DNA from 3 places in the Pantoea sp. Lu_F5_004 genome. Region 1 is predicted to be linked to each of the others. Evidence: predicted binding sites of a transcription regulator. Region 1 holds the regulator's gene; each other region holds the start of a gene.
The links. Region 1 encodes PhoB, which activates phosphate uptake and scavenging genes when phosphate is short. Its sites were predicted from a motif close to CTGTCATAAAACTGNCNNAT; they were not measured.

Region 1 (10,140 bases):
GATCCGCCGGGAAACCGAGTTTACTTACCACTTTCACGCCATGCGCTTTGGTCTGCACGCCATTAAACTGAATGCCCTGCTCCGCTTCATAGCGCTCTACGCCATTCAGGCCATAGAAGAAGTCGAAGTGCCACCAGCCGCGACGAAACTCGCCATCAGTGACCACTTTCAGGCCGTTTTCCCGCTGTTTCGCCACCACATCGCAAATCGCCTCATCTTCAATCTGGCGCAGGGCAGCCGCATCAATCTCTCCGGCTGCAAACTGTTCGCGCGCCTGCTTAATGGCGGCGGGACGCAGAAAGCTGCCAACGGTATCGGCACGGAACGGGGCGGTTTCTCTTTGCATGATCACTCCTGTCTCCCCTGCCGGTAATGACGGCAGGAAATAGTTGCATCCTGATATAAATAGCCATCTGGATGGCTACACGTCTGAATACAGAGTGGCATGAGCGGCTTTCTTCTGCAACTGAAGAAAATTCAGTGATGTTGAAAAAAATTCACTTTCGGGGGGTTAACGCAGCGCGGCGCGCGCCTGCGTCATCTGACTGTCAGAGAGCGGCAGATAGCCCGCTTCGCTGACCCGCCGCTGTCCCTGTGCTGAAAGTACCTGCTGCAGAAACGCGGCCACCAGCGGCGGCAAAGGTTTGCCGGGCGCTTTATTCACATAGAGATAGAGCGGGCGCGCCCAGGGATAGCGGCCACTGCGGATGGCATCGGCATCCGGGGTAATCGCCTGCCCCTGATCATTCATCACCGCCAGCATTTTTACGCCGCTGAGATGAAAGCCAAAACTGGCGTAGCCGATGCTGCGTGAATTACCGGCCACCGCCTGCACTACTGCGGCCGAACCGGGAAACTCCGCCACGTCGCTGCGAAAATCACCTTTGCACAGCGCCTGCTGCTTGAAGAAACCCCAGGTGCCGGAGGCGGAGTTACGTCCATAGCGCTGAATCGGCCGTTTGCTCCACTGCGCGCCGGTTAAGCCGAGATCGCCCCAGCGCAGCGGCACGCTGTGTGCGCCACACAGACGGGTAATCGAGAAGATGGCGTCGAGCTGACGCGGTTCAATCTGCTGCAGCGGATTGCGCTGATTCACCACCACCACCAGCGCATCCATAGCCACCGGAACCGCCAGCGGCGGATAGCCGTAGCGCGCCTCAAAGGCCTGGCGTTCATCTGCCTGCATCGGGCGGCTCATCGGACCGAGTTGTGCTGCACCTGCCGCCAGCGCGGTCGGCGCAGTAGAAGAGCCGGAGGCCTGAACCTGGACATTGACGCCCGGTGCCTGGCGACTGAAATCTTCGCCCCACAGCGTCATCAGATAGCCCAGCGTATCCGATCCGACGCTGCTGAGATTGCCGGAGAGCGCGCCGGGCTGAGCCAGTGCCAGGCCCGGCAGCAGAGTAATGATCAACAAAAGAAGGATGCGCATCAGGGAGATCCGGCAGCAATTAATGAACGGCATTCTCCTGCATCACGCTGCTGACAATCAACCTCGCTGGCAGCGTAAAGGTAAAACAGGTCTCCTTGTGCGGCACGCTGGTGATATCGAGCCGGGCGTTATGGTGGCTCAGAGCATGTTTCACTATCGCCAGTCCCAGCCCGCTGCCGCCGGTCGCACGCGAACGGGCTTTATCGACCCGGTAGAAACGCTCGGTAAGACGCGGAATATGTTCTGAGGCGATGCCCGGCCCGTTATCGCACACCCGGAAAATGGCCCCCTGTTTGCCGCGCAGCCAGCTGATATCAATTCGCGTGCCATACGGTGTGTGGTTTACCGCGTTGTAAACCAGATTGGAGATGGCGCTGCGCAGCTGTTCATCGTTGCCGAACACTTTCAGATGGGGATCGGTATGGAAATGGATGTCGTGACGGCCGCCACTCAGCGTTGCCGCCTCATGCTGCAGCAGTTTCAGCATCACCGGCACATCGACCTTCTCTTTCAGATCGATTGCGGGCGCGGCTTCAATGCGCGACAGCGTAAGCAGCTGTTTGACCAGGCTGTCCATGCGGCGCGTCTGCTCCGACATGGTGTGCAGCGCTTTGCTGCGCGAAGGCTCGCTCATCACCGAGTCGTTCATCATCTCCAGGTAGCCCTGCAGCACCGTGAGCGGTGTGCGCAATTCATGGCTGACGTTGGCAAAGAAGTTGCGGCGCGCCCCTTCTAGCTGATGCATCTGCGTGACATCACGCGCCACCAGCAGCCACTGCCCTTCGCTGTAGGGCATGACGCGGAACTCCATGTGAAGTTTGTTGTTCAGCACCAGCGTCAGCGGCTTGTCGAAATCGCGCTGGCGAAGATAGCGGGAGAACTCCGGATAACGGAGCAGATTGAGGATGTTCTGGCCATTATCTTCCGGCCAGCGCAGACCCAGGTGCTGCTGCGCCAGGCCGTTACACCAGAAAATGGTGCCCTCTTCGGTAGTCAGGATCACCGCATCCGGCAGCGACTCGGCACCGCTGCGGAAACGCTTAATCAGATTGCCCAGTTCACGCCGTCGCCGCCGGTTGCGGAGCTGCATCTGGTAAAGACCATAAAACAGCGGTTCCCAGCTGGCACGCCCGGCCGGTGGCGTCATGGTGCGGTCGAGCCACAGCCAGTGCGACAGCCGCATCAGATTGTGAAAATGCCACAACAGCACCGTCAGCACGCTCAGTAGCAGCCACCAGGGCAGACCGCCGAACAGCAGGCCCAGCAGCACTGCGGGCAGACAGACCAGCAGCAGTTCTGTCAGTAATCTCTTCCAGGAGAGGCGTTCCAGCACGGTTAAGGCTCCGTTTAGTAGCGGGCAGAGAAACGATACCCTGTTCCGCGAACGGTTTGTACCATGCGATCGTGGCCGGACACTTCCAGCGCTTTACGTAAACGGCGGATGTGAACATCGACAGTACGATCTTCCACATACACATTGGTGCCCCAGACGTGGTTCAGCAGCTGTTCGCGGCTGTAAACGCGTTCCGGGTGGGTCATAAAGAAGTGCAGCAGCTTATATTCGGTGGGGCCCATCTCCAGCGGCGTGGTTTCGGACATCACGCGATGTGAGGAGGGATCCAGACTCAGCCCCTGCATCTCAATCACCTCTTCCACGGCCATCGGCGAAATACGGCGCATCACCGCTTTGATTCTCGCCATCAGCTCTTTAGGTGAAAAGGGTTTGGTAATGTAATCATCGGCACCTACTTCCAGGCCGCGCACCCGATCCTCCTCTTCGCCGCGCGCGGTGAGCATCATCACCGGGATATCGCGGGTCATCGCCTCGCGTTTCAGGTGCTTGATAAACTGAATACCGCTGCCACCGGGTAACATCCAGTCCAGCAAAATCAGATCGGGCCAGGGTTCAATCAGCTTGCCAACGGCGCTGTCATAATCTTCCGCCTCGATTGGCTGATAGTCGTTCTGCTCCAGAACAAAACACAACATTTCACGGATGGGGGCTTCATCCTCCACAACCAAAATGCGCTTAGCCATTATTACTCCTGCTGATTATGACGGATGTCACTGAGATTCGCGGCGCCATTATGCGTCAGATTTGTGACACTTTTATGAAAAACATAACCTGCCTGTAACCTCACTGGTAATCATTTATGACAGCGCAGCGACAATTTTTTGCTTTGGCCGCAGAGCCAGTATAATCGCCGGGCGAATCACAACGGCAGGGACTCATCATGCGCATCATTCATACTGCGGACTGGCATCTGGGGCAGTTCTTCTACAACAAAAGTCGGGCAGCCGAACATCAGGCGTTTCTCGACTGGCTGTTGATCCAGATTGAACAGCATCAGGTGGATGCGTTGATCATCGCAGGCGATCTGTTTGATACCGGTACACCGCCCAGCTACGCCCGCGAGATGTTCAACCGCTTTGTGGTGGCGCTGCAGCCCAGCGGCTGTCAGCTGATTGTGCTGGCGGGCAACCACGATTCCGTTGCTACGCTGAATGAGTCGCGTGAGCTGCTCGCCTGCCTCAATACCCGGGTGATCGCCACCCCGCAGGAGAAGGATGATGTGCTGCTGCTCAACACCCGCCAGGGCGAGCCGGGCGCGCTGCTGTGTGCGATTCCCTATCTGCGGCCGCGCGATATTCTGCGCAGCCGGGCGGGTCAGTCGGGACGCGACAAGCAGACCTCGCTGCTGGAAGCGATCGCCCACCACTATCATCAGCGTTTCACTGCCGCCCAGGCGCTGGGCCATGCACTGCCGATTATCGCCACCGGCCATCTCACCACCGTCGGCGTCAGCCAGAGCGATTCGGTGCGCGACATCTATATCGGGACGCTGGATGCCTTCCCGGCCAGCGCGTTTCCCGCGGCTGACTATATCGCACTGGGGCATATTCATCGCGCCCAGCGCGTCGCGGGCAGCGAACATATCCGCTACAGCGGCTCGCCAATTCCGCTGAGCTTTGATGAGCTGGGCACAGAAAAAAGCGTCTTCCTGCTGGAGCTCACCACCAGCGGCCTGCAATCAGTCACGCCGCTGGTGGTGCCACAGGCGCAGCCGATGCAGGTGCTGAAAGGATCGCTGGCGCAGATTGCAGAGCAGTTAAACGCCTTCAGCACGGCAGAGCAGGAGAAGCCGACCTGGCTCGACATCGAAGTCACCACCCAGGAGTACCTCAGCGATCTGCAGCGTCAGGTAGAAACCCTGACCGCCACGCTGCCGGTCGAAGTCCTGTTGCTCCGCCGCAGCCGTGAACAGCGACAACAGAGCCTGGCGCGGCTCGACAACGAAACCCTGAGTGAGCTGAAGGTGGAGGAGGTCTTTGCCCGCCGGCTGGCGCTGGATGAGGAGCTGCAACCGGCACAAATCGCCGAGATGACCACCCTGTTCCGCCAGACGCTGGCCGCCATGGAAGAGACCCAATGAAGATCCTCACGCTACGGTTCAAAAACCTCAATGCCCTGCGCGGTGAATGGTTCATCGACTTCCGCGCCGAACCTTTTGCCAGCAACGGCCTGTTCGCCATTACCGGTGCCACCGGCGCCGGTAAAACCACCCTGCTGGATGCCATCTGCCTGGCGCTCTATCACCAGACGCCGCGCCTGGGCGCGATTTCCCAGAGCCAGAATGCGCTGATGACTCGCGACTGCGCCGAATGTCTGGCCGAGGTGGAGTTTGAGATCAAAGGAGAAGCCTGGCGCGCCTTCTGGAGCCAGAACCGCGCGCGCGGCACTGCCGACGGCAAGCTACAGGCACCGCGCGTTGAGCTGGCACGCTGCGCCGACAACATCATTGTTGCCGACAAAGTTGGTGACAAGCTGAAGCTGATCGAAACCCTCTCCGGGCTCGATTTCGAAAGGTTTACCCGCTCGATGATGCTGTCACAGGGCCAGTTCGCCGCCTTTCTCAACGCCAAAGCCAGTGAGCGCGCGGAACTGCTTGAGGAGCTGACCGGCACCGAAATTTACGGTCTGATTTCCGCCGCCATCTACGAGCGCCACAAAGAGGCAAAAACCCAGCTGGATCTGCTGCGCAGCCAGGCGGGAGCGATGGCGCTGCTGGATAGCGACGCACGCGACGCGCTGCAACAGCAGCTCACCGAGCTGACCGATGCGGAACAGCGGCTCAGCGTGCACTATCAGCAGGCGCAGCAACAGCAGCAGTGGCAACAGCAGGCGCAGCAGTTACAGCAGGAAAATGCGCAGGCTGACATCGCGCTGCAGCAGGCCCAGGCCGCATCCCAGGCGGCAGAAGCCGATCGTCAGCGGCTGGCACGCAGCGAACCGGCTGAAAAGCTGCGGGTAAAACTGCAGCAGCGCGACGCGTTACGTACCGAACAGCAGCAGGTCGTGAGCCGCTGTCAGCAACTCACGGCGGCACAGGAGCAGGCGCAGAGCCAACAGCAGCAGCATCAGCAGCGCTACGCGGCCACCCAGCGTGCCCGCCAGCAGGCGCTGCAGGAACAGCAGCAGCAGGAGAGCCTGCTGACAGAACAGGTGCTGCCGCTGGATCAGCGGATCAGCACACTGCAGCAGCAGCTTGCAGAGCAGCAGCAGGAAAATGCCCGGCAGCAGCAGCATGCCGACCAGACACAGGCCAGCCTGGCAGAGCAGAAGCGCCAGGTTGAGGCATGGCAGCAGGCGATTGCTGAACAGCATCAGTTACGCCAGCAGCTTGCCGATCTCGCCCAATGGGGTGCTTCGCTGCCGGTGTGGCAGGAGAACTTTGCCCTGCTGGCGCAGCGTGAAGCGTCCCTGGCCGGACTGGCGCAACAGCGCGAGCAGCAGCAGCGACAGATCGCCACCCAGCAGGCGGAACAGCAGCAGCAGGCAGAACAGGCGCTGCCGCGCCAGCAGGCGGAGCAACAGGCCCGCCAGGCGCTGTCGCAGGCGGAGCAAGTACTAACTTCGCTACAGGAACAGCATCCGCCTGCCGCAGTGCGTCAGGCATTAAGCCAGTTGCAGAACAGCCGTCCGGCTCGTCAGCAACTGCTGCTGCTTTCAACCCAGTGGCAGCCGCTGCATCAGCAGCTGGGCCAGCGCCAGCAGCGGCTGGCTACGCTTGCAAAAGCGCATCAGCAGAGTGAAGCCGAACTCCAGGCGCTGCGCGAGACGTGGAAACGCGAAAAACAGCAGCTGGATGATGTCGAAAAAATCTGCGCGCTGGAGCAGCAGATTGTCGATCTCAGTGATTACCGCGCCCGGCTCGCCGCCGATCAGCCCTGTCCGCTGTGCGGCTCCTGCACGCATCCCGCCGTTGAGGCCTACAGCACGCTGGAAGTAAGTGCTAACCAGCAGCGCCGGGCTGCACTGCAACAACAAACCGAGGCATTGCGCGAAGCGGGCACGGCAAAAAGCGAACAGCTGAAACAGTCAGCCGTGCAGCAGCAGACCCTGCGCGATGAAATCGCGGAGATGCAGCAACAGCTCGATCGGCTTGAGCAGCAATGGCAGGCGCTGAGCAGTGAGCTGGCACTTACCTTCCCGCTCGCCGATCGGGATGCCTTAGCCGCGTGGGAGCAGCAGCAAAGCGAACGTGAAAGCCAGCTTGAGCAGCAGCGACAGGCGCAGGAAGCCGCCGAACAGGCGCGTCAGGCCGCAAAGGATTACCATCTTCAGCAGTCGCAGGCCTGGCAGCAGCATTTGCAGGCTGAACAGCTGGCGCAGCAGTCGCTGTCCAGCCTGCAGCAGGCGCTGGATGCGCTGCAACAGCGTCAGCAGCAGGAACAGCAGGCCATGGCGCAATTGCAGAGTCGTCTGGAGCAGCAGTTCAGTGCGCACAACCTTGCCCTGCCCGACGCTGCCCATCGCGATGCGTGGCTGACAGAACAGCAGCGGCGCTGGGAGCGCTGGCAGGAAAGTGAGCGGTTGCTCGCTAACCTGCAACCGCAGCTGTTAAAGGGGGAAACCCAGCTCACTGCCCTGCAACAGCAGGCAGAACTGGAGCAGCAGCAGCTCACTACCCGTCAGCAGCAACAAAACCAGAGCCAGACGCAGCTCAGCGAGATGCGCCGTGCCCGTCTGGCGCTGTTTGGCGATCGCGAGGTCACCCTCGCCCGTCAGCAGATGCAGGCCCGCGTTCAGCAGGCTGATGAACAACTGGCACAGCAGCTCACGGCCCTGCAACAGGCGCAGGCCGAGGTCAGTCGCCTGCAGGGTGAGCTTTCTGGGCTGGAAAATCAGCGACAGACTCTCAACAGCAGACTGGCAGAGGCGGAAAGCGCGCTGCAGCAGGCACTGGAGAGTGCCGGATTCGCGGATGAAGCCAGCCTGCGCGCGGCGCTGCTGGATGAGCAAACCGCTCTGCAACTGCGTCAGCAGCTGCAGCAACTTGATCAGCAATGCCAGCAGCAGCAGGCGCGACTGGCAGATCTGCGTCAGCGGCTCAGCGCCCATCAGCAGGCGAAACCCGCTGCGATGCCGGAATCCGCCGAAGCGCTGGCGCAGCAGCTGGAGCAGTTACGGCTGGCACTGCGCGACAACGCCAGCCAGCAGGGTCAGATTCAGCAGCAGCTGCAGAGCGATGCCAGCCTTCGTGTGCGCCAGCAAAGCCTGATGACACAGATTGAACAGGATAGTGTGACGCTGGCGCAGTGGAGCCTGCTCAACGATCTGATTGGCTCCGCCAGCGGCGATAAATTCCGGCGCTTCGCCCAGGGCTTAACGCTGGATCACCTGGTGGCCCTGGCTAACCGTCAGCTCGATCGGCTGCATGGCCGCTATCTGCTGCAGCGACGGGCGCAGGATCTGCTGGAGCTGGATGTGGTCGATACCTGGCAAGCCGATGCGGCGCGCGATACCCGCACGCTGTCGGGTGGCGAGAGCTTCCTGGTGAGTCTGGCGCTGGCGCTGGCATTGTCGGATCTGGTCAGCCACAAAACGCGCATCGAATCGCTGTTTCTGGATGAGGGATTTGGCACGCTGGATGCGCAGACGCTCGACACCGCGCTGGACGCACTCGATGCACTCAACGCCAGCGGCAAAACCATTGGGGTGATCAGCCACGTGGAAGCGATGAAGGAGCGCATTCCGGTTCAGATTAAAGTGCGCAAAATGAATGGGCTGGGTTACAGCCAGCTGGAACTACCGCAGGGATAACGGGCGCCAGAGCGCCCGTTTACGTGCAATCAGCGGGCGCTGACGAGCTTGTAGCGAGGGCCGGTGAGTAACCCGCCCTGCTCGTTCTGTGCCAGCAGACGATTGCTGGTCAGTCCGGCCACGGTGTGCGCTTTGTCAGTCACATTGCTGGCAATCTGTTTGATTGCCGCACTGACCAGCATACCGACCAGCCCACCGTTGTTGTTGTTGCCATCTTCACTGTCGCTGGCACTGGCCTTACCCTGCCAGATCTCTTTGCCGCTGCGCAGATCCACCAGCCGTGCTTTGGCCGTCACGGTCGTCACGCTGTCAATGACCCGATAGCTGCTGCCATATTCGCTGATCGAGATATAGAGCGCGCTGTCGGCGTGGAAAATCTCATTCAGACGCTTCGCGCTGACGGCCTGGACGTCACTGGCGCTGGTCAGGCCATTCTGCTGAAAGGTCTCTTCAACCACTGCCACCGGGAAGACGTAGTAACCGGCTTCGGCCAGCGGGCGCGTCACCAGCGAGGTCAGACTGTGAGCGGCATTGATATCCGGCGAGGTGTTATCGGCCGGCAGCACCAGAATCGAGGCGGGCTTGCTGGCACGGAACGCACTGTAGTCATACGGTTTTTTCGTCGCACAACCGGTCAGCAGCAGCATCATCAGCACGCCGCCGAGGGCAATCAGTTTTTTCACCGTACCACTCCTTGTTTTTTACTCATCAGAAAATCCATGTAAGGTGCCGATTCGGGAAACAGCTGCTTCTCGGTGGCAAACTGACCAAAGGCTTTATTGGTATCGCCGGTTTTGGCATAGAGCAGGCCAAGCTGGGCATGCAGACCAGGCGCAACCGGCTGGTTAACGGCACGGGCTTTTTCAATGTCCAGATTCAGCGCATCGATCTGCTTCAGCGGATCGCTGCCCGGCTGATAGTAGCTATAGACCTGCTGCTGATAATCGCCCCAGTAGTAGATCGTTTTCGGCGCTTTTGACGCACAGCCTGCCAGCAACGCCGCTGCAATCAGCAGGCTGCTCAGTGTCATCATCTTCATTTACTGCTTCCTTATTTAGCCGGACGCCATGCGCCGTTGTTGATTCCATCCACTAAATGATCGACCGCTTCGCGAATCGCCAGATCCATCACTTTGCCGTTCAGCGTAGAGTCATAGCTGCTGGTGCCACCAAAGCCGATGACCTCACGTGCGGAGAGCTGATACTCGCCCGCGCCCTGGGTGCTGTAGACCACCTCTGAGGTAGTGACATCCACTACGTTCAGATTCACTTTGGCATAGGCGATCTGCGTTTTGCCGCGGCCCAGAATGCCCCACAGCTGCTGATCGCCCACTTCTTTGCGGCCAAACTCGGTGATATCACCGGTGATGATGAAGTTCGCGCCTTTGATATTCTGCTGGCTGCGTTTGAAGTCCGACTCCTGCTGCAGCTCTTTCAGGTTGCTGCGATCCAGCACGCTGAACCGGTTGGTCTGCTGCAGATGGGTAATAAGAATGGTTTTTGACTGATTGCCCAGCCGATCGACACCATCAGAGAAAATGCCGTTCATATAGGAGGAGCGGTTATCAAACTGACCCACCGCAATCGGGCTGCGCACGCCCTGA
Region 2 (10,140 bases), 1.8 Mb from region 1:
TGAGCACCCAGCCAGAGTACGATTACACCAAAGAGGGTAAATCCGTCCTGAAAGGCTACCGTGCGGTGCGTCAGGTGCAGGTAACCCTGCGTCAGCTGGACAAGCTGAATGATCTGCTGGACGGGGCGCTGAAGTCCGGTCTGAATGAGGTGCGTAGCGTCGAGTTAGGCGTGGCAAATCAGGAGAGCTACAAAGAGCAGGCGCGTAAAGCAGCGATTAAAAATGCGACTCAGCAGGCATCACAGCTGGCTGAAGGCTTTAACGCGAAGCTGGGATCGATCTACAGCATTCGTTATCAGGTCGCTAACTATCAGCCAATGCCGATGAACCGTATGTATAAAGCGGCTACAGCGGCAGATACCTCGGCGCAGGAGACCTACGATCAGCAGAGCATCAACTTTGACGATCAGGTTGATGTGGTGTTTGAGATCAAGCCCAACACGCCATAATGCAAAACGGGGCTGATGCCCTGTTAAGACTGCCGATGAATCTCAGGATCTGACCTTGTTCCCTGAGCCAATCCATCCTTACAGCCGTTCGGGGCATAATTTGTCAGCAGTAAAAACGGGGCTTTCGCCCCGTTTTTGTTTTCAGGCTGCGACGTCATCCTGACGCAGCACCCGATGTCCATGCGCAATGAGCGCATCGGTCACCCGACGCATTAACCGGCTTTCCGGTGCAAAACGATGCCAGTAGAGCATCCGGCGCTGACACAAGCCTGGCGTCAGATCAATTAACTCACCGCTCGCCAGCTCACGCTCAATCTGCAGATGCGGGATCATACAGCAGGTCGAACCCTGTCGCGCCATCTGCACAAAGGCTTCAGAGGAGTTCACGATGTGGCAGGGCACACTGCCCGGTGAGAGATCAAAGTTCTGTTGCAGGAAGGCCTGATGCATATCATCAAGATGGTCAAACGCCACCGCAGGCGCTTTCAGCAGGGCAGAGCGGGTGACGCCGTTGGGGAAGAAGCGATCGGCAAAGTCGCGCGACGCCACAAACAGGTAGTCGAGGGCGCCGAGCTGATCCACCAGGCAACTGGGCAGCGGCTGCGGCTGAATACTCACCGCACCCACCACTTCACCACGACGCAGACGCTCCTGGGTGCGGGTTTCATCTTCGACCTGCAGATTCAGGCGTACGGGTGAATCTGCCAGCACATCTTTCAGCGCAGGCAGCAGCCAGGTCGCCAGACTGTCGGCATTGACCGCCAGCGACAGCAGCAGCGGCGTGGTGCCACTGTTCTCATCGCCCAGCCACTCCTCTTCCAGCAGTTCCACCTGGTGCAGCAATGCCAGCAGTTTCTGACCCTGTTCGGTCGGACGTGGTGGCACGGTGCGCACCAGCAGCGGCTGGCCAAACAGATTCTCCAGCTGCTTGATACGCTGTGAAACCGCTGACTGAGTGATACATAATTTTTGAGCGGCACGCTCAAATCCGCGTTCGCGGATCACTGAATCCAGCGCCTGAAGCGTTCGATAATCCGGGCGTTTCATTATTCTTCTCTCTCCTTCAGGATGGATGTCACTATGCCACAAAAGTATCACCTGTGATGGCTCTCTTGTTTTTTGTGGGCTGGCTTCCAAAGCGATAAATCCACGTCGGTCAGCCGAGCATTTTCAGCAAGCCTTGTTTTATACTACGCGCACTTCGTTGTCGCACAGGTTTTAAACATACCATGACCCAGGATGAACTGAAAAAAGCCGTTGGCTGGGCTGCACTTGAGTACGTGCAGCCGGGCACCGTTGTTGGTGTGGGTACCGGATCCACCGCTGCCCACTTTATCGATGCGCTTGCCACGGTCAGGCATCAGATTGAAGGTGCCGTCTCCAGCTCGGATGCCTCAACCCAGAAGCTGAAGAGCCTGGGTATTCAGGTGTTCGACCTGAACGAGATTGACCTGCTGTCGGTGTACGTAGATGGCGCGGATGAGATCAACCCACAGATGCAGATGATCAAAGGCGGCGGCGCGGCGCTGACGCGCGAAAAGATCGTGGCCGCCGTGGCTGAAACCTTTATCTGTATCGCTGACGCTTCAAAAGAGGTCGATGTGCTGGGTCGTTTCCCGCTCCCGGTCGAGGTGATCCCAATGGCGCGCAGTTACGTGGCGCGTCAGCTGGTGAAAATGGGCGGCTTGCCTGAGTATCGTCAGAACGTGGTTACCGATAACGGCAACATTATTCTCGATGTGCATAATCTGCGCATTCTCGATCCCATTGAGCTGGAAAAAACCATCAACGCCTTGCCAGGTGTCGTTACCGTGGGCCTTTTTGCCGCGCGCGGTGCTGATATTGCGCTAATTGGCGGGCCTGATGGCGTGAAAACCATCAAAAAATGATCTGTCCGGCGTCGATGCGGCGTCGGTTATTTCTGCCCGCAAATCATCTTTTCTCGCTGTGGTGAAATTTGGTGACTTATGTCACATAACCGTCATCCGCAGCGGGTTCGTTCTCTCTTCCAGGCTGACCTCCTTATTTTGTCCGGCAATGTGCTGTCGTCAGCCGCTGCCGTGCTGGCGGCCGGGCAATCGTTTGTATTGCCCGACGCGATTTTTTTGATATTTTGACAGAAGGCTGGCTTATGGTAGTCCTCATTGAATGCTGAATAGGATCGGGAAATGGCAAAGGTATCACTGGAAAAAGATAAGATTAAGTTCCTGCTGGTGGAAGGTGTCCATCAGAGCGCGCTGGAGAACCTGCGGGCTGCAGGCTATACCAACATCGAATTCCATAAGGGCGCACTGGATTCCGACGCGTTAAAAGCATCGATCCGTGATGCACACTTTATTGGTATCCGTTCCCGCTCCCAGCTCACTGAAGAGATTTTTGCGGCGGCTGAAAAGCTGGTCGCCGTTGGCTGTTTCTGTATCGGTACCAACCAGGTTGATCTGCAGGCGGCTGCCAGCCGGGGTATTCCCGTGTTCAATGCGCCGTTCTCAAATACCCGCTCGGTTGCGGAGCTGGTGATTGGTGAGATGCTGTTGATGCTGCGTGGCATCCCGGAAGCGAATGCGAAAGCACACCGTGGCATCTGGAATAAGATTGCCAAAGGCTCATTTGAAGCGCGTGGCAAAAAACTGGGTATTATCGGTTACGGCCATATCGGAATGCAGCTGGGCGTGCTGGCAGAAAGCCTGGGTATGCATGTTTTCTTCTACGACATTGAAAACAAGCTGCCGCTGGGTAATGCCACGCAGGTACGCCATCTGGCCGATCTCCTCAACATGAGCGACGTTGTCAGCCTGCACGTGCCGGAAACCGTCTCTACACAGGATATGATTGGTGCAGAGCAGCTGGCGCAGATGAAGCCTGGCGCGCTGCTGATTAACGCCTCACGCGGTACCGTAGTAGATATTCCGGCACTGTGCGATGCGCTGGCCAGCAAACAGGTGGGTGGCGCAGCCATCGACGTCTTCCCGAGCGAGCCAGCAACCAACAGCGAGCCGTTTATCTCTCCACTGAGTGAGTTCGACAACGTGATCCTGACGCCGCACATTGGCGGATCGACGGAAGAAGCGCAGGAGAACATCGGCATTGAAGTGGCTGGCAAGCTGGCGAAATACTCCGATAACGGCTCGACTCTCTCGGCGGTTAACTTCCCCGAAGTGTCACTGCCGATTCACGGTATCAGCGCCAGTCGTCTGCTGCATATCCATGAGAACCGCCCTGGCGTGCTGACGGCCATCAACCAGATTTTTGCCGAGCAGGGCATCAACATCGCTGCCCAGTATCTGCAAACTTCGCCGTTTATGGGCTATGTGGTGATCGACATTGATGCAGAGCCGGAAGTGGCCGAGAACGCGCTGCAGCTGATGAAGGCGATTCCGGGTACCATCCGCGCTCGTCTGCTTTACTAAGCGCTACCAACCTGAACAGGCGCTTAGTCGCGTCTCTTCAGGTAGTTAATACAGGCTGTCCCGATTTGCTGTAAGACCGAGACTGCGAAGAGAACACGGTCAGATCGGAAAGACGCAAAAGCCGCCATCCATGGCATGCCCGGCCCGCGCGATTACGCACATCATCCCTGAGGTGCGCCCGTAACCGGGCCAACGCGTGGCGTTGTTCAAAAACGCTCCCGGCGTTTTTATCCGGGCGGCGGGACGCTTTCCTCTTATGACCATGTTCCCTGCGCGTTGAGCTATTTCATTGCAGCCAGATGCGCCCGGATGTGGGTTTTCACTTGTCTGCAAAAGCGACTCTTCTACTCCCACAGCCAGAGTTTTGACGGCGTCATTACCGCCGGCAAAGGCACATCCCATTCTGCCACCGGCAGGCTATCGACCTGCTGACAATCGTGTGCCAGGCCCACCGGCAAAAAACCGTGCTGCCGCCAGTTCTGCAGGGTGCGATCGTAGAAGCCGCCGCCCATCCCCAGACGCTGCCCATGCTGATCAAACGCCACCAGCGGCACCATCATCAGATCCAGTTGATCAAGGGTGATCAACTGCCGGATATCCAGCGGCGGTTCAGGAATGCGCAGCTTATTTTTGAGCAATGGGGTATCGGGCGAGTAGCGCAGAAACAACAAATTACCGGGAGAGAAGGGGTGTAAAACCGGCAGACAGACTGTTTTCTTCAGATGCCAGAGGCGGGCAATCAGCGGACGGGTATTGAGTTCGCCATCCACCGACAGAAACAGGGCAATATTGCGCGCTTCGGTCACCGGGGCGTAGTTGAGCGCATGTTCAGCGAGCTGCTCAGCAGCCTGCGTTTGCTGCTCATCGGTAAGTGCCCGTCGCAGATGTCGCACATGCTGGCGAATCGCCTGACGCTGGGTCATTGAAGGTTCAGACATGGAAGGTTCAGACATGATTTCCCCGCCGGATAAGTCGCTGTTGAGCGACTATAACATGTCAGTCAGGGGAAAAAAGCAGGACTACAGGAAGAGAGATCTCCGAGATGCCGCCGTAGGCTGTAACCCTTGAACCCTTGGTTCAAGGTGAACATGCCGTCATAACCATCAGGCTTCTCGGACGAACCGAGCATGCACACAGGTTACGAGCGTCACATTCTGTTTTTTCGAAATATCGGCTCAGGGGACTGGCCCACATGCAAACATCTCAGAGAAAATTTACCTCACCGTTACTTAAGTATAGCAACCATGAAGTTTTATTCGAACTTCGCACCCTCACGCTCAGAGATGCGACCCTGCTCAACTAATGCCTGTTCAATCGTCTGCTGCAACATACGGATACGCTGTTCCATATTAGCAGCATAATCGCGCGTTTTCACTTTCTCTTGCGCCAGCTCGTGGCAGACGTTTAACGCGGCGATGAACACCAGTTGTTCTGTATTGGTGACTCTAGTGCGAACTTTTAGATCTTGCAACCGTTGATTGAGATCTTCAGCCGCGCTATTGAGCGCATCTTGCTGCTCTGGCGGACAATTTACTCTCAACGAACGACCAAAAATTTGTAAATCTACCGGTTGTGCAGACATGCCACCTTCCTGACTGATTACTTCGCTCGCAACTCCCTTAGCAGTCAATGGCTTGGGAGGCGGGCAACTATATAGACCCACGAAATAAGATACAACCCCTTTTCTGGAAACCTTGAGGCAGCTAGTGGTAGCATAACACGAACTTATTCTGCCAACGACGATGAAAACTTATGTCCTTACAGAACGCAACCCCCGATTACAACGCGCTCGCGGCGGTGCTCTCACAGCAGGGCGTTGGAATGACGCCCGCGGAAATGCATGGCCTGCTGAGCGGGATCCTCTGCGGTGGTAACCAGGACACCAGCTGGAAGACGCTGGTACACGATCTGGCTAACGAAGGCATGGCGTTTTCACACACTCTTGCCGTGCCGCTGGCGGAGCTACACGAGCATACGGCGACTACGCTGGAAGATGAAGGCTTCCTGTTTCAGTTGCTGCTACCTGCTGACGACGACATCACCGTCTTTGACCGTGCCGACGCGCTGGCGGGCTGGGTTAACCATTTTCTGCTCGGCCTGGGCGTAACACAGCCTAAACTGGATAAAGTCACCGGCGAAACCGGCGAAGCAATCGATGATCTGCGCACTATCGCACAGCTCGGTTACGAAGAAGATGAAGACCAGGAGGAGCTGGAGCAGTCGCTGGAGGAGGTGATTGAGTATGTACGTGTCGCCGCGCTGCTGTGCCACGATACGTTCACCCGCCCGCAGCCAACCGCGCCAGAAGTGCAAAAACCGACGCTACACTAATTTCAGGTCAACGAGTTTAACCGGTCAGTTTACAGGGAGTGCAGAGATGATTTCACTGGAACGATTCCTGCAGCGTCGTCAGGCGCTGCTGGCGAAGATGGTGCCTGGCAGCGCAGCGTTAATCTTTGCTGCGCCAGAAGTGATGCGCAGTAATGACACCGAATATCCGTTCCGCCAGAGCAGCGACTTCTGGTATTTCACCGGTTTTAACGAGCCGCAGGCATTGCTGGTGCTGATCAAAAGCGATGAGAATCATAACCACAGCGTGTTGTTTAACCGCGTGCGCGATCCTGCCGCGGAAACCTGGTCTGGCCGTCGCCTGGGTCAGGAGGCCGCACCCGACAAACTGGGCGTCGATCGCGCTTTACCCTGGAATGATATTGGTGACCAGCTGCACCTGCTGCTGAATGGCCTGGATGTGGTTTACCATGCGCAGGGCGAATATGCCCACGCGGACACACTGGTGTTCAGCGCGCTGGATAAGCTACGTCGCGGCTTCCGCCAGCATCTTAGTGCGCCCGATACCCTCACTGACTGGCGTCCCTGGGTGCATGAGATGCGTCTGTTTAAAGATGCGGATGAGATTGAACTGTTACGTCGCGCCGGGAAAATCAGTGCACTGGCGCATACCCGCGCCATGCAAACCTGCCGGCCAGGCCTGTTCGAGTATCAGCTCGAAGGGGAAATTCAACACGAATTTAACCGTCACGGCGCGCGTTTTCCCTCCTATAACACCATTGTGGGTGCCGGAGTTAACGGCTGCATTCTGCACTACACCGAAAACGAAAGCGAAATGCGCGACGGCGATCTGGTGCTGATCGATGCAGGCTGTGAGTTCCACGGCTATGCAGGCGATATCACCCGCACCTTCCCGGTTAACGGTAAATTCAGCCCGGCGCAGCGCGCGATTTATGACATCGTGCTGGCTTGCCTCAACCGCTCGCTTGAACTGTTCCGGCCGGGCATCAGCATTCGTGAAGTGAATGATGAAGTGGTGCGTATCATGGTCACCGGGCTGGTGGAGCTGGGCATTCTGGAGGGCGACGTCGATACGCTTATCGCCGAGGAAGTCCATCGTCAGTTCTATATGCATGGCCTGGGCCACTGGCTGGGGCTGGATGTTCACGATGTCGGCCACTACGGTACCCCGAGCCGCGACCGCGTACTGGAACCGGGCATGGTGTTAACCGTCGAGCCGGGTCTTTATATCGCACCGGATGCCGACGTGCCCGCGCAGTATCGCGGCATTGGTATCCGAATCGAAGATGACATTGTGATCACTGAAGATGGCATTGAAAATCTCACCGACAGCGTCGTGAAAGAGGCGGATGAGATTGAAGCATTGATGGCGGCGGCAAAACAGGCATGACGATTCTGATTGCCGGTGGCGGCATGACCGGGGCGACGCTGGCGCTGGCGATCTCCCATCTGACCCAGGGCACACTGCCGGTAACGCTGATTGAAAGCAGCGAGCCCGGCAGCCGGGCGCATCCCGGTTTCGACGGCCGCGCTATTGCGCTCTCTGCCGGTACCTGCCAGCAGCTTGCGGACATCAATCTGTGGCAGCACATCGCCCGTTGTGCCACGCCGATTACCGACATTCATGTCTCCGATCGCGGTCACGCCGGTTTTGTGTCGCTGGCGGCGGCTGACTACGCTATTCCGGCGCTGGGACAGGTTGTCGAGCTGTTTGACGTCGGTCAGCGTCTGTTTGCGGAACTGAAAAAAGCACCCGGTGTAACGCTGCGCTGTCCGGCTCGTGTTACCCAGGCTAACCGCCGTGAGCAGCAGGTTGAGGTGACGCTGGACAGTGGCGAACAACTCAGCGGCAAACTGCTGGTGGCGGCGGATGGCACGCGATCTGCGCTGGCGGCTTCGTGCGGCATTCAGTGGCAAAGAGACGACTATCAACAGCTTGCCGTGATTGCCAATGTCTCCACCGCGCTGCCTCATCAGGGCCGGGCATTTGAACGTTTTACCGAAAATGGCCCGCTGGCGCTGTTGCCGATGTCCGGCAATCGCCTGTCGCTGGTCTGGTGTCATCCGGTTTCGCAGCGTGAACGCATTGAGCAGTGGAGCGAGGCCGAATTCCTCAGCCAGCTGCAGCGTGCCTTTGGCTGGCGGCTGGGTAAATTCACCCACACCGGCCAGCGTGAGTATTACCCGCTGGCGCTGCACCGGGCGATGTCGCCAGTGACGCATCGCGTGGCGGTGGTGGGCAATGCGGCGCAGACGCTGCATCCGATTGCCGGGCAGGGCTTCAACCTGGGCCTGCGCGATGTGATGTCGCTGGCTGAAACGCTGGCAGCCGCCCATCGGCAGCAGCAGGACCCCGGCAGCTATGCGGTGCTGCATCATTACCAGCAGCGTCGTCAGCCCGACCGCGCCGCCACCATCGGTATCACCGACGGACTGGTTCGCGTCTTCGCGAATCGCTATGGTCCGCTGGTGGCAGGACGTAACCTGGGCCTGCTGGCGATGGATCATCTGCCGTGGTTAAGAAATCAACTGGCTGAGCGCACGCTTGGCTGGGTTAAGCGTTAATAAAGAGGCTCAGATGCAAACTTTTGATGTGGTGATTGCCGGTGGCGGTATGGTGGGACTGGCGGTGGCCTGCGGCTTGCAGGGCAGCGGACTGCGCATCGCCGTACTGGAAAAATCACCGGAGCCACCGCTGGCGCTGAGTGCGTCACCGTCAGTTCGCGTGTCGGCAATCAATGCCGCCAGCGAACGGCTGCTGCAGAAGCTGGATGTCTGGTCGACCATTCTCTCGCTGCGCGCCAGCGCTTATCACGGCATGGAAGTGTGGGATAAGGACAGTTTCGGCTCCATCGCCTTTGATGATGAGCAGCAGGGCCTGTCGCATCTGGGCCATATCATCGAAAATCCGGTGATCCACAATGCGCTCTGGCAACGTGCCAGCGCCTGCAGCGACGTGACGATAATGGCACCCTCGCAGTTACAGCAGGTCGCGTTTGGTGACAACGAAGCCTTTGTTACCCTGCAGGATGGCAGCATGTTAAGTGCGCGATTAATGATTGCCGCTGACGGCGCTAACTCCTGGCTGCGCAACAAAGCCGATATTCCGCTGACCTTCTGGGATTATGATCACCATGCGTTAGTGGCAAATGTCCGCACTGAGAAGCCGCACGACGCAGTAGCGCGCCAGGTGTTCCACGGCGACGGCATTCTGGCTTTCCTGCCGATGCAGGATCCGCATCTCAGTTCCATCGTCTGGTCGCTCTCGCCACAGGAAGCGAGCCGTCTGGAAACCATGCCGGAAGCGCTGTTCAATCAGCAGCTCTCGGTGGCGTTTGATATGCGGCTCGGCCTGTGCCAGCTGGAAAGCGAGCGCAAATCGTTTCCGCTGGTGGCGCGCTATGCCCGCAATTTCGCGGCACACCGTCTGGCGCTGGTGGGCGATGCGGCTCACACCATTCATCCGCTGGCGGGTCAGGGCGTTAACCTTGGCTTCATGGATGCCGCCGAGCTGATCGGTGAGATTCGCCGCCTGCATCAGCAGGGCAAAGATATTGGTCAGCACCTCTATCTGCGACGCTATGAGCGCAGCCGTAAACACAGCGCCGCGATGATGCTGGCGGGAATGCAGGGCTTCCGTGAAATGTTCGCAGGCAATAATCCGGCGAAAAAATTGCTGCGCGACGTGGGTCTGAAACTGGCTGATCGCCTGCCGGGTGTTAAACCCATGATGCTGAAGCAGGCGATGGGCCTGAATGATCTGCCCGCCTGGCTACGCTAAATTCGCTTTTCTGTTAAGCCAGCTTTTGCTGTAATGCTGAGCAGTTAAGATTAGATTTGTAAAGGCTGTCACGGTCAAACGTGGCAGCTTTTTTTATGGGCGAGCGAGCCGCAGTGCGGGCCAGCGCACCTCTGCTGCTGCCGGGCCGTCCTCGCGCCGCTCACGCGGTACCTTCGGCTTTGACGTCGTGCCG
Region 3 (10,140 bases), 260 kb from region 1:
GTGAGATCGAGCAGACACAGGGAATGGCGTCAAATCGGAAAGACGCAAAAACCGCCATCCATGGCACGCTCGGCCCCCGCGATTACGCACCTCATCCCTGAGGTGCGCCCGTAGCCGGGCCAACGCTTTGCGTTGTTCAAAAACGCTCCCGGCGTTTTTGTCCCTGGGCGTGGGACGCTTTCCTCTTCTAACGCCGTTCCCTGCGTTTTGAGCTAATACGTTGCTGCCAGGTCACCCAGCCTTGGGTTTGCCAGTAGTCTGTCGTGCTGAATTACTGATAATTCACGGTCAGCGAGGCGCTCGCCAGTGCGTGGAAATGCACATTAAAGCCGACCATTGCGCCACTGGCGCCTTCATCTACTTCAATCGTCTCCACATCCAGCGCATGCACGGTGAAAATGTAGCGATGGGTTTCGCCCTGTGGCGGTGCCGCGCCACCGTAGCCCGCCTGACCGAAATCGGTACGGGTCTGGATTGCGCCTGCTGGCAGTGACGCTTTGCCGGAGCCGGCACCCTGCGGCAGTGACGTCGTGCTGGCCGGAATATTCGCCACCACCCAGTGCCACCAGCCGGAACCGGTCGGGGCATCAGGATCGTAGCAGGTCACCACAAAACTTTTGGTGCCTTCCGGCGCTGCTTCCCAGGCAAGGTGGGGGGAGATATTCTCGCCCTGATAACCCATGCCGTTGAAAACATGCTTTTCAGGCATCTTATCGCCGTCATTAAAATCCTGACTAAAAACGCGCATCACATCTCCTTAATTGTCGATGAATAGCCTGCCATCATAACTAAAAGTGTCGCCAGTGCCAGCGGTCAGCCTGCTTCAGGCGGCAAAATGTTGAGAATGCTCCAGCGCGCCGCCAATCGCCTGCACCAGCCTGCTCAGCGCCTGTGGTGTGATGATGTAGGGTGGCATCAGGTAGATCAGCCGGCCAAAAGGCCGGATCCAGACGCCCTGTTCAACAAAGAACTGCTGCAGCGCCGCCATATTAACCGCCTGATGGGTTTCCACTACGCCAATCGCGCCCAGCACGCGCACATCGGCCACCTGCGGTGAACTGCGCAGCGGCAGCAGCTCAGCCCGTAACTGCTGTTCGATCGCCGCCACCTGGCGCTGCCAGTGACCTTCCGCCAGCATGGTCAGGCTCTCCGCCGCTACCGCACAGGCCAGCGGATTGCCCATAAAGGTCGGGCCATGCATAAAGCAGCCCGCCGCGCTGCGGCTGATGGTGTCCGCGACCTCGCGGGTAGTCAGGGTCGCCGCCAGCGTCATCATGCCACCGGTCAGCGCTTTGCCGACGCAGAGAATATCCGGGGTAATGCCCGCATGCTCGCAGGCAAAAAGTTTGCCGGTACGGCCAAACCCGGTGGCGATCTCATCCGCAATCAACAGCACGCCATAGCGATCACAGGCTTCCCGTACCTGCTGCAGATAGCGCGGATGGTAGAAACGCATGCCGCCCGCACCCTGCACAATCGGCTCCAGAATGACGGCTGCCAGTTGCCGGTGATGCTGTTCTATCAGCCTGGCAAAATCATCGAAATCAGGCTTGTGCCATTCATCATCAAAGCCGCAGGCCGGGGCAGCCGCAAAGTGATGCTCGGGCAGATAGCCGCGCCACAGGCTGTGCATCGAGTTCTCGGGGTCGCATACCGACATTGCTGCAAAGGTATCGCCGTGATAGCCACGTTTCAGCGTCAGGAACTGCTGGCGCGTCTCGCCACGCCCCAGCCAGTACTGCAGCGCCATCTTCATCGACACTTCCACCGCCACCGAGCCTGAGTCGGCCAGGAAGACGCACTCCAGCGCCTCAGGCGTCATCGCCACCAGCTGACGGCAGAGCGCTACCGCCGCCGGATGGGTAATGCCGCCAAACATCACGTGCGACATCTGTGTGACCTGCTCTGTCAACGCCCGGTTCAGGCGCGGATGGTTGTAACCGTGAATCGCCGCCCACCACGAGGACATCCCATCCACCAGCTCACGGCCATCGGCCAGCTGCAGCTGAAAACCCTGTGCGGCGACCACCGGATAGCAGGGCAGCGGATCCTGCATGGAGGTGTAGGGATGCCAGATATGCTGGCGGTCAAAGCGGGCATCGTCTGAGGAGAAAACGGGGATAGTCATCGGAGTTGTAAACCAAAATAAAAAAATATAGTTTACAAGTATAACCCTGCTTTTCGTCGGGATGACACCCTTTTTGGAGTAAGTAATGGCTCAACGCTGGACAATTGCACAGGCGCAAGCGCTGTTTGATCAACCTTTTCTTGAACTGATGTTTAACGCACAGCAGGTGCATCGGCAGCACTTCGATCCGCGCCAGGTGCAGGTCAGTACCCTGCTGTCGATTAAAACCGGCGCCTGTCCGGAAGATTGTAAATACTGCCCGCAGAGCGCGCGCTACAAGACCGGCCTGGAGTCGGAGCGGCTGATGGAAGTGGAAGAGGTGCTGACCTCAGCGCGTCAGGCCAAAGCCGCCGGTTCAACCCGTTTCTGCATGGGTGCCGCGTGGAAAAATCCGCACGAGCGCGATATGCCCTATCTGGAGAAGATGGTGGAAGGCGTGAAGGCGATGGGAATGGAAACCTGCATGACGCTGGGCACGCTCAGCGACGACCAGGCGCAGCGACTGGCGGGCGCGGGTCTCGATTTCTACAACCATAACCTCGACACCTCACCGGAATTCTACGGCTCCATCATCACCACCCGCAGCTATCAGGAACGTCTGGATACGCTGGGCAAAGTGCGCGACGCCGGCATCAAAGTCTGTTCGGGTGGCATTGTCGGCCTGGGCGAAACCGTTAACGACCGCGCCGGTCTGCTGGTTCAGTTAGCCAACCTGCCAACGCCGCCGGAGAGTGTACCGATCAACATGCTGGTGAAGGTTAAAGGCACGCCGCTGGCGGATAATGATGATGTGGAACCGTTCGATTTTATCCGCACCATCGCGGTGGCGCGCATCATGATGCCGACCTCGCATGTGCGCCTCTCTGCGGGCCGTGAGCAGATGAGTGAGCAGACCCAGGCGATGTGCTTTATGGCCGGGGCGAACTCGATTTTCTACGGTTGCAAACTGCTGACCACGCCGAATCCGGAAGAGGATAAAGACCGCGTGCTGTTCCGCAAACTGGGTCTTAACCCGGAGCATACTCACACTCAGCACGGCGATCAGCAGCAGGAGCAGCAACTCAGCGAGCAGCTATTCCATGCCGACACTGAACAGTTCTACAACGCGGCGCTGTAATGGGCTGGCAGCAACGTATCCGTCAGGCGCTGACGCAGCGCCGGGCGGCCGATGGCTGGCGGCAGCGACGGGTGATCGATCAGCAATCGACCCGCACGCTGCACAGCGGCGGCCGCAGCTATCTCCACTTCTCCAGCAATGATTATCTCGGCTTAACCCAGCATCCGGCGGTGATTGCGGGCTGGCAACAGGGCGCGGCGCGGGCGGGCGCAGGTGCGGGTGCTTCAGGGCATGTCACGGGTTATCACCGTCAGCACGCCGATCTTGAGGCGCAGCTGGCCGACTGGCTCGGCTACGACCGTGCGCTGCTGTTTATCTCTGGCTTTGCGGCCAATCAGGCGGTCATTCATCTGCTGGGCGAGAAAAACGATCGCATCCTGGCCGATAAACTCAGCCACGCCTCGTTGCTCGACGCCGCCAGCCATAGTCCGGCACAGCTACGACGTTTCCATCACAACGCGCCGGAGAGCCTGGCATTCCGGCTCGCCTCTCCCTGCGAGGGCGAAACGCTGGTTGTGACGGAAGGTATTTTCAGCATGGATGGCGACAGTGCGCCGCTGGCCGCCCTGGCGCAACAGACGCGACAGGCAGAGGGCTGGCTGCTGGTGGATGATGCACACGGCATCGGCGTGGTGGGTGAGCAGGGGCGCGGCAGCTGCTGGCAGCAGGGCGTTAAACCGGAACTGCTGGTTGTCACCTTTGGCAAAGCCTTTGGCGTCAGCGGTGCCGCGCTGCTGTGTGACGCAGCCACCGCCGACTATTTCCTGCAGTTCAGCCGACATCTGATCTACTCCACCGCGATGCCCGCGGCGCAGGCTAGCGCGCTGCAGGCGTCGCTGCGTGAAGTTCAGCAGGGCGATGCCCTGCGCCAGCAACTGCAACAGAACATTGGCCATTTCCGGCGCGGTGCGGCCTCGCTGCCGTGGCAACTGATGGACTCCGGCAGCGCGATTCAGCCGCTGCTGGTGGGCGAAAATGGCGATGCGATGGCGCTCTCCCAGCGGCTGGCTGAGGCGGGCTGCTGGGTCAGCGCGATCCGGCCACCGACCGTGCCGCCGGGGACGGCCCGGCTGCGCATCACCCTGACAGCGGCTCATCATCCTGAGGATATTGACCGGTTACTGGAGGCGCTGCATGACGCTGCGGGTTGACAAACAGGCGGTGGCACGCGCCTTTGGCCGGGCGGCCAGCCATTACGATGCCCATGCTGCGCTGCAACGCCTCAGCGGCGATGCCCTGCTGGCACTGGCGCCCGCACAAAGCGGTCTGCAGCTGCTGGATGCCGGTTGCGGCACCGGCTGGTATAGCAGGCTGTGGCGCGAACGTGGCAAACAGGTGACGGCGCTGGATCTCTCTCCGCAGATGCTGCAACAGGCGCGGGACAATGACGCGGCGCAGCACTATCTGGCCGGTGATATCGACGCGCTGCCGCTGGCGGATAACACGATTGACCTGGTGTGGAGCAACCTGGCGGTGCAGTGGAGCGAGGATCTGCCCGGCGCGCTGAGCCAGTTCCGGCGGGTGCTGCGGCCCGATGGCACGCTGCTGTTTTCCACTCTGGGCGACGGTTCGCTGCAGGAGGTTCATGAAGCCTGGTCCCATCTGGATGCGCTGCCTCACGCCAACCGCTTTCTCAGCGAGCCACAGATTGCGGCGGCCTGCCACGCAGAGCACCTGCGCTGTACCTCAGAGGTGGTGACCCTGCATTTTCCCGATGCGCTCAGCGCCATGCGCTCCCTGAAAGGGATTGGCGCGACCCATCTGCACCAGGGGCGTGACGGGCAGGTATTAACCCGACAACGGCTCAACCAGTTAGAGGCGCACTGGCCGCGCGATCGGCACGGCTATCGCCTGAGTTACCATTTAATCTATGGAGTAAGTGCATCATGAAATGCCTGTTTATCACTGGCACCGACACCGAGGTCGGTAAAACCGTGGCCAGCGGCGGGCTGCTGCAGGCCGCAGCCGCAGCGGGCTATCGCTGTGCGGGCTATAAGCCGGTTGCCTCAGGCTGTGAGATGACGCCAGAGGGCATCCGTAACAGCGATGCCCTGGCGCTGCAGCGCTACAGCAGCGTGCCGTTAACCTATCAGCAGGTCAATCCGCTGGCGTTTCTCGAGCCGACTTCGCCGCACATCGTCAGCGCCGAAGAGGGCAGGCCGATCACCCATCCGGCGCTGTCGGCGGGTCTGGCGGCGCTGCAACCGCTGGCAGACTGGATTCTGGTAGAGGGCGCGGGCGGCTGGTATACCCCGTTGTCGGAGACGCACACCTATGCGGACTGGGTGGTCAGCGAAAAGCTGCCCGTGATTCTGGTGGTGGGGATTAAGCTCGGCTGCATCAACCACGCTATGCTCACCGCTGACGCGGTGCGGGCAAGCGGACTGCCGCTGGTGGGCTGGATCGCCAACACCGTTGAACCCCCGGGTAAACGCTATCAGGAGTATCTCACCAGCCTGAAAAATAGGTTACCTGCCCCCTGTCTGGGCACCATCCCGTTTCTCACTGATGCGTCGCAGCAGGCGTCCTGTGGTCAATACCTGACGCTGCCGGAGTAACCGCCTGGCCTGGCTATTTTATTTGTCACGCTGAGTCCGGGCAGTGCTCACCAACCTCGCGCTGTGTATGCGCTCCGGTGGTTCTGCGCGCTCCATTTCCAGCCTGCCTGCAACCGTTACGCCCGGTGTCAGGCTACCGTCAGCCATTTATCGACGGTGTGGTCATCAAGCTGTTCCATGCTGCCCTGCGCCACATTGCGACCGCGGTGCAGCAGCAGAAAATAGTCCGCCACGCGACGGATCAGCGACAGGCGCTGCTCCAGCAGCAGGATGGTCAGCCCGTAGTCGAGGTTAAGCCGACGGATCAGATTGCCCATCTCCTCTTCCAGCCACGGCGACATCCCGTCGGTCGGCTCATCCAGAATCAGCAGTTTGGGCTGCAGCACCAGCGCGCGCGCCAGGGCCAGCTGTTGCTGCTGATCGATCGGCAGATCGCCGCTGCGCTGCTGGCGCAGAGAGTAGAGCGCCGGGAAGAGGTCGAACACCATTTCGGGAATGGCGCGATGGCGGTCGCGCTGGCTGGCACCCGCCAGCAGGGCAATCAGCAGATTATCTTCCACGCTCATCTGAGTAAAAATATGGCGGCCCTGCGGCACATAGCCAATCCCCATCTGCGCCCGTTGTTCAGCCGGTTGCAGCAGCAGATCTTCCGGCGGCGAGCCATCCTCTTTCCAGGAGATGGAGCCGCTGTTAATCGGCAATCTGCCCATGATGCAGTTCACCAGCGTGGTTTTACCCATGCCAGGACGGCCCAGAATGCCGGTGCAGGTGCCAGGCGACAGATCCAGGTCCACATCCCACAGAATATGGTTTTGACCGTAAAATTGATTTACCGAACGTAAACTCAGCATCTGACACTCTCCTTCCCGATCATTAGCCTGATTGCTTCCGCGCTCTGTCGTCTGGCAAACAAGTCATCAGCAACGGCAGCCTCGCCATTGCAGCACAGTGCGCATTCAGCGCGGTAACGCTACTGACTCCTGCAATTCCCAGGCCAGATCTAAAAACGGCCCTGTTTCCTGCCGGAGCGCCTCGTGTCAGGGAAGAAAGGTGAGAAAAACTTATCAATTCCCCACGGTGATCACGCGCCTGCACTTTTGCAGTGCCTCGGGGCGCTGTTTCTGGTGCAGACGTACTCTGACGTGGCAGCAAGTCCGATTAAGAATCTTAGTATGAGGCGTGAAAATTTGCGTACGGCACCCGGTGACAGATTAAAATTGCAGAATAATCCGGCAGCAGGCGACGCGAAATTTAACGCAAAAAAAATTATTTTCACGGTAGTGAGAAGGCAGGGAAAAATTATACACAGCTGATGGCGTCGGGGCTGCCATCACTTATCCACCATTCCTGTGGATAACCTTGTGCATTAGGTAATGAAAACCAGTTGGAAGCGAGGAAATACGCGGCCTGGTAACATAATGACGAGAATCTGGCCTCATAGCCTTATTTCAATAAAATCAGTTTGTTATCAAAAAACAAGCCTGAGAATTATCTGTCAGGTAACGGTACTGTAATTTTGTGACACTCTATTGACAAATGTTAAATCAGATCTCTGCCTGGGGATAACATTGCGCAACAAGCTGAGCGATAACGCTGCCAGCCTGCAGGGACAGCAGGTGCCATCCTGCTGGCGTTAACATTGCACCAATACTGTTTTTATATCCAGTATTATTTTCTGGCAAAATCACCATAGCAGAGTAAAATGAGTGCCTGCCCGCCGACTTCTCCAGCAGGAACTGCATTCATGAGCAAAGCCTTTAAATTGAACTCCGCCTTTAAACCTTCGGGCGACCAGCCTGAGGCGATACGTCGCCTGGAAGAGGGGCTGGAGGATGGACTGGCCCATCAGACCTTATTAGGCGTAACCGGCTCTGGTAAAACGTTTACCGTCGCCAACGTGATTGCCGACCTCAACCGTCCGACCATGGTGCTGGCGCCCAACAAGACGCTGGCCGCCCAGCTCTATGGCGAGATGAAAGAGTTTTTCCCGGATAACGCCGTCGAGTTTTTCGTCTCATACTACGACTATTACCAGCCAGAAGCCTATGTGCCGAGCTCCGACACCTTTATCGAAAAGGATGCGTCGGTGAACGAACATATCGAACAGATGCGTCTGTCGGCCACCAAGGCGCTGCTGGAACGGCGCGATGTCATTGTGGTGGCGTCGGTTTCGGCTATCTACGGTCTGGGCGATCCCGATCTCTATCTGAAAATGATGCTCCACCTGACCCGCGGCATGATTATCGATCAGCGCAGTATTCTGCGCCGTCTGTCAGAGCTGCAGTACACCCGCAACGACCAGGCGTTCCAGCGCGGTACCTTCCGGGTGCGCGGCGAAGTGATCGATATCTTCCCGGCGGAGTCGGACGACATTGCGCTGCGCGTCGAGCTGTTTGACGAAGAGGTTGAGCGTCTGTCGCTGTTTGACCCGCTGACCGGCCAGATCGATTCGGTCGTGCCGCGCTTTACCATCTACCCCAAGACGCACTACGTGACGCCGCGTGAGCGTATTCTGCAGGCGATGGAAGATATCAAAGTCGAGCTGGCGGACCGCCGCCGGGTGCTGCTGGAGAACAATAAGCTGCTGGAAGAGCAGCGCATTACCCAGCGTACCCAGTTTGACCTGGAGATGATGAGTGAGCTGGGCTACTGCTCCGGCATCGAGAACTACTCACGCTACCTCTCCGCACGCGGACCGGGCGAAGCGCCACCGACGCTGTTTGACTATCTGCCCGCCGATGGCCTGCTGGTGGTGGATGAGTCGCACGTGACCATTCCGCAGATTGGCGGCATGTATAAAGGCGACCGGGCGCGTAAAGAGACGCTGGTGGAGTATGGCTTCCGCCTGCCGTCGGCGCTGGATAACCGTCCGATGAAGTTTGAAGAGTTTGAGGCGCTGGCACCACAGACCATCTATGTTTCGGCGACGCCGGGCAAATATGAGCTGGAAAAGTCGGGCGACGAAGTGATCGATCAGGTGGTGCGTCCTACCGGTCTGCTGGATCCGATCATCGAAGTGCGTCCGGTCGGTACCCAGGTCGACGATCTGCTGTCAGAAATCCGTCAGCGCGTGGCGATCAACGAACGTGTACTGGTGACGGTGCTGACCAAACGTATGGCGGAAGATCTCACCGAATATCTGTCTGAGCATGGTGAGAAGGTGCGTTATCTGCACTCTGATATCGACACGGTAGAGCGTATGGAGATTATTCGCGACTTACGTCTGGGCGAGTTTGATGTGCTGGTGGGCATTAACTTACTGCGTGAGGGGCTGGATATGCCGGAAGTGTCGCTGGTGGCGATTCTCGATGCGGATAAAGAGGGCTTCCTGCGCTCCGAACGCTCGCTGATTCAGACCATTGGCCGTGCGGCGCGTAACATCAATGGTAAGGCGATTCTCTACGGCGATAAAATCACGCCGTCGATGGCGCGCGCCATTGAAGAGACCGAGCGCCGCCGTGAGAAACAGCAGCTGCACAACGAAGAGAACGGCATCGTGCCGCAGGGCCTGAATAAGAAGATCACCGATATTCTGGAACTGGGCAAAAACGTGGTGAAAACGCGCGGCAAAGCGAAACCAGCCCGCCCTGGCGAAGCCCAGGCGCTGGCCGATTTCCAGCTGTTAACGCCGCAGGCCCTGCAGAAGAAAATCCACGAACTGGAAGGGCAGATGCAGCAGCATGCGCAGAACCTGGAGTTCGAACAGGCGGCCAACGTGCGCGATCAGCTGCATGAACTGCGAACGCTGTTTATTGCGGCCTCGTAACGCCGTTAAAGCCCTGAATGGCGTGTTCCAGCGCCACCCGTAACAGCTGGCGGTCGTGACGATATTGGATATCGGCGGCCTCCAGCGGTTCACGGACAATCAGCCGGTTTTCAATGCCACGGGTGTCCACCGCCGGGCTGACGACCAGCGCATCAATCACGCGCTTGCCGATATAACGCTCCATCATCTGCAGCTTATCAGCCACTGACAGACTGGCGGCGGCAGGACTCAGCTCGCGGCCCAGATTGCCAATAAACACCATGGTGGCAGGCGTGCGACGCAAGGCCTGCGCCATCTCTTCCATCAGCAGAATCGGCATCAGGCTGGTGTAAAAACTGCCGGGTCCAATCAGGATCAGATCCGCTTCAGCAACCGCCTGCAGCGCTTCCCGCGTTGGCTGGACGTTGGGATGCAGCATCAGCTCCTGCGGCGGCTGCTTCATCTCGTCAATCGCCGTTTCGCCATAAACCATGTTGCCTTCAACATCCATCGCCACCAGATCCACCGGCTGCTCAGACATCGGAATTAAAAAGGCGTCGACTTTAAGCAGGTTACGGATGATGTTGATCGC

Region 2: serA (phosphoglycerate dehydrogenase) is a predicted target of PhoB. The motif match lies at 2,417-2,436, and genes of this name have one in related genera.
Region 3: uvrB (excinuclease ABC subunit UvrB) is a predicted target of PhoB. The motif match lies at 7,320-7,339, and genes of this name have one in related genera.

Annotation. Positions count from the first base shown of each region.
Region 1 covers NZ_CP194946.1:3,123,515-3,133,654, forward strand. The annotation lists gene ACR8BN_RS14625 (cobalamin-independent methionine synthase II family protein) at 1-346, opposite strand, end outside; gene ACR8BN_RS14630 (PstS family phosphate ABC transporter substrate-binding protein) at 512-1,432, opposite strand; gene phoR (phosphate regulon sensor histidine kinase PhoR) at 1,452-2,765, opposite strand; gene phoB (phosphate response regulator transcription factor PhoB) at 2,780-3,469, opposite strand; gene sbcD (exonuclease subunit SbcD) at 3,667-4,866, shown strand; gene ACR8BN_RS14650 (AAA family ATPase) at 4,863-8,537, shown strand; gene ACR8BN_RS14655 (DUF799 domain-containing protein) at 8,567-9,220, opposite strand; gene ACR8BN_RS14660 (DUF4810 domain-containing protein) at 9,217-9,576, opposite strand; gene ACR8BN_RS14665 (CsgG/HfaB family protein) at 9,588-10,140, opposite strand, start outside.
Region 2 covers NZ_CP194946.1:818,216-828,355, forward strand. The annotation lists gene ACR8BN_RS03910 (oxidative stress defense protein) at 1-449, shown strand, start outside; gene ACR8BN_RS03915 (LysR family transcriptional regulator ArgP) at 591-1,496, opposite strand; gene rpiA (ribose-5-phosphate isomerase RpiA) at 1,679-2,338, shown strand; gene serA (phosphoglycerate dehydrogenase) at 2,618-3,856, shown strand; gene ACR8BN_RS03930 (5-formyltetrahydrofolate cyclo-ligase) at 4,201-4,794, opposite strand; RNA gene ssrS (6S RNA) at 4,887-5,069, opposite strand; gene zapA (cell division protein ZapA) at 5,109-5,438, opposite strand; gene ACR8BN_RS03945 (YecA family protein) at 5,609-6,187, shown strand; gene pepP (Xaa-Pro aminopeptidase) at 6,234-7,556, shown strand; gene ubiH (2-octaprenyl-6-methoxyphenyl hydroxylase) at 7,553-8,731, shown strand; gene ubiI (FAD-dependent 2-octaprenylphenol hydroxylase) at 8,745-9,947, shown strand.
Region 3 covers NZ_CP194946.1:2,863,821-2,873,960, reverse strand. The annotation lists gene ACR8BN_RS13330 (kinase inhibitor) at 272-748, opposite strand; gene bioA (adenosylmethionine--8-amino-7-oxononanoate transaminase) at 824-2,128, opposite strand; gene bioB (biotin synthase BioB) at 2,214-3,245, shown strand; gene bioF (8-amino-7-oxononanoate synthase) at 3,245-4,396, shown strand; gene bioC (malonyl-ACP O-methyltransferase BioC) at 4,380-5,135, shown strand; gene bioD (dethiobiotin synthase) at 5,132-5,803, shown strand; gene ACR8BN_RS13300 (ABC transporter ATP-binding protein) at 5,932-6,654, opposite strand; gene uvrB (excinuclease ABC subunit UvrB) at 7,548-9,569, shown strand; gene ACR8BN_RS13290 (gluconeogenesis factor YvcK family protein) at 9,553-10,140, opposite strand, start outside.